DNA from 2 places in the Desulfatiglans parachlorophenolica genome. Region 2 is predicted to be linked to the other one. Evidence: riboswitches for the same ligand, from Rfam matches in the RefSeq annotation. Region 2 holds a riboswitch; the other holds the start of a gene.
The links. A riboswitch is a leader RNA that binds a small molecule or an ion and turns the genes downstream of it on or off. The one in region 2 is predicted to bind fluoride.
Positions count from the first base shown of each region.

Region 1: it holds a riboswitch for fluoride, as region 2 does, so the genes downstream of both, ACZ500_RS20320 (cation:proton antiporter) here and ACZ500_RS24570 (cation:proton antiporter) in region 2, are expected to answer to the same signal.

Region 1 covers NZ_AP042460.1:4,393,999-4,399,317, reverse strand. The annotation lists gene ACZ500_RS20330 (TOBE domain-containing protein) at 1-1,080, shown strand, start outside; gene ACZ500_RS20325 (MFS transporter) at 1,102-2,274, opposite strand; gene ACZ500_RS20320 (cation:proton antiporter) at 2,316-3,521, opposite strand; fluoride riboswitch at 3,635-3,699, opposite strand; gene ACZ500_RS20315 (DNA adenine methylase) at 3,895-5,319, shown strand, end outside.
Region 2 covers NZ_AP042460.1:5,300,296-5,305,614, forward strand. The annotation lists gene ACZ500_RS24565 (chloride channel protein) at 1-1,274, shown strand, start outside; gene ACZ500_RS24570 (cation:proton antiporter) at 1,399-2,880, opposite strand; fluoride riboswitch at 3,008-3,073, opposite strand; gene ACZ500_RS24575 (hypothetical protein) at 3,191-3,373, shown strand; gene ACZ500_RS24580 (P-II family nitrogen regulator) at 3,730-4,068, shown strand; gene ACZ500_RS24585 (ammonium transporter) at 4,215-5,319, shown strand, end outside.

The DNA.
Region 1 (5,319 bases), 910 kb from region 2:
CGGTTCGCTCCAAAACGTGTGGATTCACGCGAGGCAAACCATGGACGCATTGTCTCAATACCGAAGGAAGGCCAATGCCTAGATGCGGTCCAACTCGGCAGGTTGGAGCAAGCCTTCAGGAAGTGGGCGGACGATTCGCCGCGTGAGGATGTTCGAAACGCCCGGCAGCGCATTCTAATCATCTTTTTACTTATTCGGTTCACAGGGGCCAAATTGAACGAGGTACTGGCCTTGAATCCGGTAGAGGACATCGACATCAAAGGCAACGCCGTCGTGCTACACAACTCGGATGCAGACAAGGATAACAAACACAGAAGAGTGCAGATCTCCGAGACTTTATCGAAGGAAATTCAGGCCGTCCTTTCGAAACCTTTTCTTCAAGAATCTCCTCTCGACCTGTTTGACATTGATCCAGGTTTCGTGCGCCGCAAGTTTTACGAGCGCGCCCAAGACTGCGGTTTTCCCAAACGGTTGGGCGGACCGGAAATGATCCGCAAGGCGCGCGCTGTGGAGATGATGCAGGGAAACCTGCCCCTGCCGGCAGTACAAAAAATGCTCGGCCACTCGACGCCCAACCTGACCTCATCCTATGTGTCCTTTTCCGCAGACGACATTGAGCAGGTGACCAAACTATTCATGGATCGGGAGGCAGCGCGCAAGACCAGTGCCCGAAACTCCTTTTTCGGAAAAATTCAGGCTATCCAAAGGGGAGATATCCAATCCCGCGTGGTGCTGACCACAATAAGCGGCTATTCCATCACAACCGTTATCACCAACGACAGCTTGGAATTGCTTGCGTTGAAAGAAGGACGGCTGATTACGGCGGAAGTCAAGGCACCTTGGGTCATCCTGCACGGCGGGGATGAAGAACCTAAGTGCAGCGCCGAGAATCGATTCAACGGGGTCGTCGAACGCATCAGCAAAGGCCAAGTGAATACTGAATATTCCGTCCGGATTGCCGATGGAACAGTGTTGTGTGCCGTTGTTTCAACAGAGAGCGCCCAATGCCTATCCATCGAACCCGGCGAACAGGTGTGGGCTTTATTTAACTGTTTCTCAGTGGTTCTCCATTTGGAGTGATATTCTGTGGCGACTTTATTGTTAAGAGCCTTGCTTAAACCGATTATGAACAAGATAAAGTAAGGGCAGCGCCAACAATTGGGTGACAACGGAAAATGTCACTAAACCGATCAAAGATCGGTCGTACAGAAGACCCATTATGGCGCTGCCGGCAAACCAGGCGATGCCGAAACCCGCATTGAAAACTCCATACCCCGTGGCTCGCCGATCTCGAGGAACGATGTCGGCGACAACGGCACGGATGATTGATTCCTGCGCGCCCATGCCGATACCCCACAAGGCCATTCCCAAGATCAAGAGCACCGGTCCGGTCAAGAAAACCAGGGGCGCGCTCCATGCCGATACCGTTATCACGACTAATAAGACTGGAACCCCTTTCTTGTCATACAAGCGCCCGAAAGCGAGTGCGCTCAAAGCGTCCACGCCCATGGCTCCGGCATAAATCAAGGGTATCCATTTGTCCGCCATGATTCCTTCGGTTTTCATATGGAACGCCACCAAAGGGTAGTCGGCAAACCCGAGAGCGATGCAGGCGACGGCCATGAGATAGAGCCAGAAGATTGAACGAAGGCCGCTCGCTTCGGGCGCACGGAACGAAGGTTCGAGGTCGTGTGGCTGAGGGTAGCTAATCCGGGCAACTGCAAGCACAGCCAGAGCCAGCAACGCCGGGACGGCCAACACGGCGAATCCATACTCATAGCTGCCTTTCCACGCCAGGACAGCAGCGACGATTATCGGGCCGATCATGGCTCCGATCTGGTCCATGGCTTCATGAATACCGAACGCCCATCCTCGGCCTAAGCCGTGAGCCGCATGGGAAAGCATAGCGTCCCGGGCCGGAGTCCGAATCGCTTTACCGAAGCGCTCGGTCATGATGAGGACGGCGGCGATTTCCCAGCTTCCCGCCAGGGCCAGGGCCGGTACGGCGAGCAGGTTAACCGCGTATCCCGCGATGGTGATCGCCCAGTATCGGTGTGTTCGGTCGCTGATGAGCCCTGAGACAATTCTCAACCCATAACCGATGAGTTCCCCCAAACCAGCGACTACGCCGACTACAGTCGCGCTGGCTCCGAGGATGGCCAGGTAGGGGCCGGTGATACTTCGAGCCGCCTCATAGGTCATATCCGCGAAAAGGCTGACGACCCCCAGGAGGATCACGAAACGCAAAGCAACCTGGTTGTTTCTATTCCTCATGTGTGTCGCGCCACCCGGCATTGCGTACGTATCAAATGTCTTTAGCCTTCATCGCTGAGCCCATTTTCCCGAGGAACCGCCTCTGCTGGTTGTTCGGGTTTGGGCAGGAGATGTCGAGGCAAGAAAGCGAGTCCGGCAATCAACGTCGGAACCACGGCACTTGTGATGACAACCGCGACCAGAAAGGAATACTGGTCTTGCGTCACGATGTTGTGTGAAAAACCGTATAACGCCGAGATCGTTCCAAATGTCAGCCCTGTTGACATCATCAAGGTGTAATACCATCTCTCGTCACGCCTACGACGGAACTGTCCGATGATCGGATACAGTCCGAATATTTTCGATATCACCTTCCCTCCCAACAAAAGCAGAAAGACTATTGGGGCGGAAACCAGGGCAGGCAAGGAAACAAAAGTCCCGGCACGAATGAAATAGAACGGAGTGAGGAATCCAACGGTCAAGGTCCGGAGACGGCGAACCCAGAAGGTGTCTCCGTTCGAGAATTCTGCCAGAACAATACCCACAAGATAGGCGGGAAGCACCGCCTCGCTTCCGGACCAAAGCGCCAAGGCACCTAAACTGAAAAGGATGAGGATGACCCATTTGGTCCTGATCGCGGCAGTTCTATTGGCGTACATGCGGGTCAACCACCGGCTGGTGAAGGGCAGTATTGCCAACACGAAGACCGTAACTGCGATGAAAATGACGGTTTTGTATGTGAAGGGTGCGAATAATAATCCGAGGGCGATGACTGTTCCGAGATCGTTGATGAAGCAAGCACCGAGAATGCCCTTGCCGAAGTCGGTTTTGTTGAAGCCGGTTTCCAGCATGACCGCGTAAACAACCGCCATCGATGTGGTTGAGAGAGCGACACCGCAGAGCAGACTGGCCTGGAGATTCCAGTCCAGCAGGTAGCGTGCAATAGCCGCGCAGCCTAAGAACGGCGTAAAAAAACCGACAAGACCGACGACCGTCACCTCTTTGAGTTTCTTTCGAATCACCTCCGGCTCAAGTTCGGCCCCGGCCAGGAAAGTGAGCAGGACAGCTCCCGAAGCTGCCAGAAACTTGAGCCACTCCAAATTGGAGCCCAACGCGTCCAGCTTCCCAAGGTAGCCCGCGACGGCGGCCGCGATTACGCCGACACAGATTTCAACAAGGGCGATGGATACCCGCAGGTGATAGGCGACAACCGCGGAGATTACTGCCAACCCAAGCCACAGGGCGGCGATGGTGAAGATATGTTCCATGATGGAGTCCTCCTTTCTCTAAAAAACCATCCGGGCCATGGCGCAGGCACAAAAAAACCCGCTTTGCAGCGGGTTACATCTCGCACCGTATCGACCCTACCGCTGCATCAGCCTGCGCGGTAGGAGTCATCAGCCCAGCCCGGGCGGTTGTTCGGGGGACTCCATCCCCACAAATTTTCAATAATTTATCACCCTGTTTAGAAAAAAGCAAGAAAAAAGCCAACTCCACCAACCCTCTCCGACGCTTTTCAACGGTCTCCGGTAGGTATCCAAGCGACAGGGCTACCGGCCCGATTTCGGGGTTCTCCCCGAGCGCGGGTTGACCGCCCACCGGCATTAACCGGATTTTGTCGCGACATAACCGGAGACCCGAATGGAGCTTTTCTCAACCGACCGTGAACGGCTGGCTTTCCTTTTGGAGACGGACGCCGCCCTTGACCTGGACTTCGAGGCGCTCGAGGCCCAGGCCGAGGCGGCTGCCGAAGAGCCGTCGCCGGAACAGCGGCCGAAATACATCACCAACTACATCGGCTCGAAGCAGAAGCTGGTCGACTGGATATGGAAACACACTCCGGAGGGGGTGGAATCCGCGGCCGACGCCTTCTCGGGTTCGGCTGTCGTGGCCTACATGTACAAGACCAAGGGCCTGCAGGTCCTGGCCAACGACCGGCTGCGCTACTGCCATCATGCGGCCCGAGCGATCATCGAGAACGACAACGTCCGGCTCGGCGACGAGGATATTGAAGCGCTGCTCGCCGACAACCCGAAGGCGGGCACCTTCGTCCGAGACAACTTCAAGGGCATCTTCTTCGCCAAGGGCGTCCACGGTCTGATTGACACGATCCGGGCCAACGTCGACAAGCTCTCGGGCTTCAAGAAAGACATCGCCCTGTTCGCTCTGGGCAAGACCTGCATGTCCGGCAAGGGCGGCTTCGGGCATTTCTCGTCGTCGACCCGCTACGGCAAGCGCGAGGACACCCCGGAGGAATTCAAGGAGCGGCTGAGCAAGAACGTGGCCCGCATCAACGCCCTCGTTTTCGACAACGGCAAGGAGTGCAAGGCGTCCCGCAAGGACATCAACGATTTCCTGCCGGAGGCCAAGGCCGACCTGGCCTATTTCGATCCGCCCTACGCCACGGAGTTCTCGACCACCAACTACGAAAAATCCTACCACTTCGTGGAAGGGCTGATGACCTATTGGGAGGGGCTGACCCTTGTCAAAGACTCCAAGACCAAGCACTACGAGACCGACCACAAGACCGTGACCCGCGCCAACGCCGCGGAGTTCTTCGAGTCCTTCCTCGGCAACTCCAAACACTTCCCGCACTGGCTCATTTCCTACCGGGACCACGCCTATCCGAACGAATCGGAGATGCGGCGGATCATCGCCTCCATGGGACGGGATTCGTCCATGCGCTCCCACGATCACCATTACGCCATCACCTCCCGGCACGGCGAGGCGTCCCACGCCAAGGAACGCCTGTTCATCTGCCGCAGAGCCGAGGGCGCGGAGCGGTCCGCCAAGGCGTCCGCAGAGGACACCTTACGGGCAGAAGCCATCTGGGAGGAAACCGAGAACGAGGTGCGCTACCGCGTCCGGGACCCGGAGGAGTTCGAACCCGACAGCTTCCGCCACAAGCCCTTGGAGGGCGTCGACGGTGTGGCGATCATCATCGGACGCTTGAAGAAGGAGTTCGTGCCCGAAGGCGGCAACCCGCGCTCGATGGTGTTGCAGGCCTACCGGTTCGTCCGCAAGACGGAGAAGAACCCGGACGGCTGGACCATGGAAAAGGCCAAG
Region 2 (5,319 bases):
AGCGCGTTGTCATTGCGGGGTGTGGGGCTTCGGCCGCGATCGGCGCCATCTTCAATGCCCCTGTGGCGGGGATCGCCTTCACGCTGGAAGTGATCCTGGGGGAATGGGCGCCTGTAAACCTCATCCCCATTGCCATGGCATCGGTGGTTGGCACCTCCGTGAGCCGGCTGCTGCAGGGCAACCAGATCCCCTTCGAGCACCAGGCGTTTTCGGTCACGGGGGTGGATCTGGTGGCCTGCATCGGGCTGGCGCTGCTCACGACCTGCAGTTCGGTTGGTCTCATGCGGATGGTCTCGACGGTCCACATCCACTCCCGCAGATGGCTGGCCGTCGGCTGGCTGCGCGCCGGAATGGGGGGTTTCCTGGTCGGAGGCATCGGCATGTTCCTGCCGGCTGTCCTCGGTGAGGGTTATGAGGTGATCCGTGAGATCCTCAGAGAGGAGAGCTTGGCCGGCGTGGGCATGGTTGCCCTCATGGTTGCCGCCAAGATCCTCGTAACGGGCTTGACCCTCGGAAGCGGCGGTTCAGGGGGGCTTTTCGCGCCGTGCCTGGTGGTCGGCTGCTTTACCGGCCTGTTCTATCAGCGCGCACTGGTTTGGTTGATGCCTTCGGTCGAATGGGCCGGTGAGAGCTATTTCGCCCTGCTTGGCATGGCCGGCGTGATCAGCAGCGTCATGCAGGCCCCGATGACCGGCATCTTTCTGATCAGTGAGATTACGGGCGGCTACGAGGTTTTGCTTTCCGTCGTGCTGGTGTCTGTCCTGAGTGTGTCCATCAGCACCTATGCGGAACCCGTCTCCGTCTATCATCGGGACCTGGTGGCAACGGGCGAGTTTCTGCGCCCGGGGTCGGACCGGAAGATCCTTTCAGACCTCGATATCGCCGAACTCCTCGAAACCGACTGTGTCCCCCTCTACCCGGAGATGCTCTTGAAGGACCTGGTGGCGAGGGTGGAGCGGGGGCGCCGGAACTATTTTCCTGTGGAGGATTCAAAGACCGGCGGTTTCCTGGGGATGGTCCACCTGGATGATGTGCGGCCGTTTATCTTCAACCCGGATCTCCAGCACTCCGTGCTGGTTGAAGAGGTCATGCAGCGGGATGTTCCAACCGTCACCTTCGACGATGATCTCGGCCATGTTTTTCAGCTCTTCGATGAGGAAAGGGCCTGGAGCCTGCCGGTTGTCCACCGGGACGGCCGATTTGCCGGCCTGATCTCGAAGGCCACCATCCTGGACCACTACCGTAGGGAGTTGATGGCGCAGCAGAACGTGTAGGATGGGAAGACGCGCTTCCACCCCATGCGCTGGAAGACGGCCCTGCGTCTGCCGGACGGGGGTTACAGCCGCCTGCGGGTTTCCCTGCAGGTTGCCGCGGGCCGATCGGTCGTCGATCCGTCTCCTACCAGTCATAAAGGATTTCCCACTCGTCGACGAAGGCCGGTCCCTGGGCGATGTAGGTGTGCATCAGGGTCTTTCCGGTCCCCGGCTTCCCTTTCGGGTCTTCCATCCAGAATCGTTGCACGATGGCCGGGGTCTCGGCCGCGTCTTTCGATCGGCCCGGTTTTTCCTCGGCCGGTGTCCAGATCTCCTTTTCCTCGATGACCTTCCACACCGCGCCGGAGGCCTTGTTCCGAACCCGTTCTCCGACCCGCGCCAGACCCTGCCTTTCGCGCAGATCCTTGAAACGGTAATTCGATCGCTCGCCATGGTCCAGGATCCGTTCGCCCATGACCATGATTCCGATCGCCCCCAAAGGAGCGGTCAGGACGATGGAGAGGACCGCCACCGCGAGGATGATCTCGCCCCCCGCCACACCGGCCGCCAGAGGGATTGCGCCGATGGCCGCCTGCACCGTGGCCTTCGGCACGTAAGCGACGACGCAGAAGAGCCGCTCTTTCCAGTTGAGGGGCGTGCCGAGAAGGGAAAGGTAGGTGCCGATGCTGCGAAAGAAAAGCCCTGCCAGGACCACCCCCATGCCGGCAAGACCGGCCTTCCATGCCACCTGCACATTCACCTGGGCACCGACGAGCACGAAGAGCAGCAGTTCGGCGAAGACCCAGATCTTCTTGAGCTTCTGGGAGATGATGTGCGCGATCGGCTCCGATTTCTCCAGGATGATGAATCCGATCGCCATCACCCCGAGAAGGCTTGCCACAGGAACCCATCGTTCGACGGCCCCTTCGATCCAGGTGAGCAGAATGGCCGTGCCCAAGACGACGAGGGTCCGCTTCGGCGGCCGCCAGTCGTAGCGGCGAAAAAGCCACAGCAGAAAAAACCCCGGGATGATTCCCATCAGGATGCCCAGACCGATGGAAAGAGGAACCTCCGCCAGTTGGGCCCAGAGGTGGATCTCCCCGCCGCCGGCCATCCCGAGAGCGATTGTGAAGAGCACGATCACGAAGACGTCATCGATAGCGGATGCCCCGAGGAGCAGGGTTGGAATGCCCTTCTGCGTCCCGCGGCCGCGGTCCATGAAATCGATCATGAGCGGCACCACGACAGCGGGGGAGACGGCCCCCAGGATGGTTCCCAGAACAGCCGCCTCGAGGTGGGTGATCGGAAGGAGCATGGGGCCGATCCACGTGACGGCGGCGATCTCGAAGAGCGCCGGGACCATGCTCAAGGTAACGGCCGCCTTCCCGACGCGGTTCAGGGTGTCGCGCCGCAGTTCGAAGCCGGCCCGCAGCAGAATGACGATCAGTGCGATCTTACGGAAATCGCCGGATACGTTCATCATCTCCGGGGATATGAGGTCGAGCACATAGGGCCCGGCGAATACGCCTACGAAGAGCATCCCTACGAGTCCTGGGAGTTTCACCCTCCGCAGCAGGTAATCCGCACCCAGTCCAAGCAGGATGATCAGGGCGATGCTGACGGCCATAGCCTATGCCTTTCCAAATTGCATGCGGGGTTCCGTCCGCGCTTTTGAAGCCGAACAGTCGAAAAAACCCCATCGGTCATGGACGCGATGGGGTTTTTCCGACTGTGCTATCGATACACCTGCCCCATGCGGAGCAGGAGTCATCATCCCTCGGATCAGGGCGGTTCAGGCAGACTCCATTGCCTGTCTTCGTTTCGGAGAGATGATATTTCAGGCCGGTCTCGATGTCAACCATCCCGGCGTGATTCGACCCTTTGCCTATGGCAGATATTTCTCGTCCTCACACCTCTTACCTGGTTTCTATCCGGAAATGGTCTTTTTGGCCAATCTCGGCGTCAATCTGCACGTTTGCTTGTGCGGCGACCTGCAGGTCGCCTCTGCGCAAACGCTTGATTTCCTTGGTATTGGCCAGATCGGGACCCGCCGCGTAGCGGTGGGACTGAGCGGCGAAGCGGTGAAGAAACCGGGACCCGCCGTGAAGCGGTGGGACTGAGCACCCGAAGGGTGTGAAGAAAAATCCTCATTTCCGGATTGGAAACGGGGTTCTATAGGGAAATCATTTCCGGATGGATACTACCTGGAAGACATGCACGGTCTGAAGGCGGATGCTCATCCGCAATAAATACAAAATAGTAGCATATATTCTAATATTATACAAAATTGTATACAGCATCCTGCGGCCGGAAATCATTGGTGACTTATAAACACAATAAATGCAATTGCTTATAAAAAATGGCCGCCTCGTGCGATGATCGGCACGGATCTGGCAATCGTAGGTTTCCATGAAATTCCCGGGATGATTTCGCAGCGGCCAAGCGCAGCTGCAACATGGAATGAGGAGGAAGGAGTGTGAAAAAGATCGAAGCCATTATCAAACCGTTCAAACTGAACGAGGTGAAGGCCGCTCTCACCGAGGCCGGCGTCAAAGGGATCACGGTCAGCGAAGTCAAGGGGTTCGGCCGTCAGAGGGGGCACCGTGAAACCTATCGCGGGGCGGAATACCAGATCGACTTTGTTCCGAAGGTCAAGATCGATGTGGTCGTCGAGGCCGACCTGGTGCCGAAAGTGGTTGCGGCGATAACGGGTACGGCGCGGACCGGTCAGATCGGTGACGGGAAGATATTCGTTCTGCCGATTGAAGAGGCGGTGCGCATCCGCACCGGTGAATCGGGCCGGGACGCTTTATAGCAGATCTCATTTCAAGGAGGTCAAGGGTTGCCTGGCCGGCGGGGTCTTTTCCGGATGCAAACCGGTCAGGCCGATTATCGGAGGTGCGCACGCAACCCCCGAGAGGCGGTTTGCGTTGTCGCTGGATCGAGAGGAGACGTATTTACATGAAGACAGCCCTGTTTTTGCTCATTTTTGTGGGGGGTGCTTTGGCCCGTGCCTGGGCGGGAGACGAGGCCCCGACGCCTATGTCGAACAAAGAGGCGATCGCGTTGGTCCAAACGCATGCTGACTATGTATGGACCCTTGTTGCGGCTGCGTTGGTATTTTTTATGCAGGCCGGTTTTGCCATGGTGGAGGCGGGTTTTACCCGCGCCAAAAACGCCATCAATATCATGATGAAAAACCTCATGGATTTTTCCATGGGGTCTTTGGCCTTCTGGGCGCTCGGCTTCGGATTGATGTTCGGTGCCTCGAGTACCGGGTGGATCGGAACAAGCGGGTTTTTCCTGAGCGATTTCGAAGTGGGCGGTGACCCGTGGGTACTGGCCTTCTGGATGTTCCAGGTGGTCTTTGCGGCTACGGCCGCCACGATCGTATCCGGTGCCATGGCCGAACGGACCAAATTCTCCGGTTATCTGGTCTACAGTCTCTTTGTAAGCGGTCTCATTTACCCGATTTTCGGAAGCTGGGCCTGGGGCGGGCTTTTCAACGGCGGCGGCTGGCTCGAAGGTCTTGGGTTCATCGATTTCGCCGGTTCGACGGTGGTCCACTCCGTGGGCGGCTGGTCGGCTCTTGCCGGAGCGATCGTGCTGGGTCCGCGGATCGGAAAGTATCTTCCGGACGGCACGATACGCCCCATTCTCGGGCATAATATCCCGCTGGCGGCCATCGGTGTCTTTATCCTGTGGCTCGGCTGGTTCGGCTTCAATCCGGGCTCGACCACTGCGGCCAACAAGGATATCGCGCTGATCTTCGTGAACACCAATCTGGCTGCAGCGACCGGCTGCATCCTCGCCATGGTGACGTCGTGGTGGAAGTTCGGCAAACCCGACGCGGGCATGAGCCTGAACGGCGCACTGGCTGGGCTTGTCGCGATTACCAGCCCCTGCGCGACGGTATTGCCGCTCAGTGCCGTGGTCATCGGTGCGGTGGCGGGTGTTCTGGTGGTTTTTTCGGTGGTGTTTTTCGATCGGATGAAGGTAGACGATCCGGTCGGCGCGATCTCGGTGCACGGCGTCAACGGCGCCTGGGGCACTTTGGCTGCCGGTA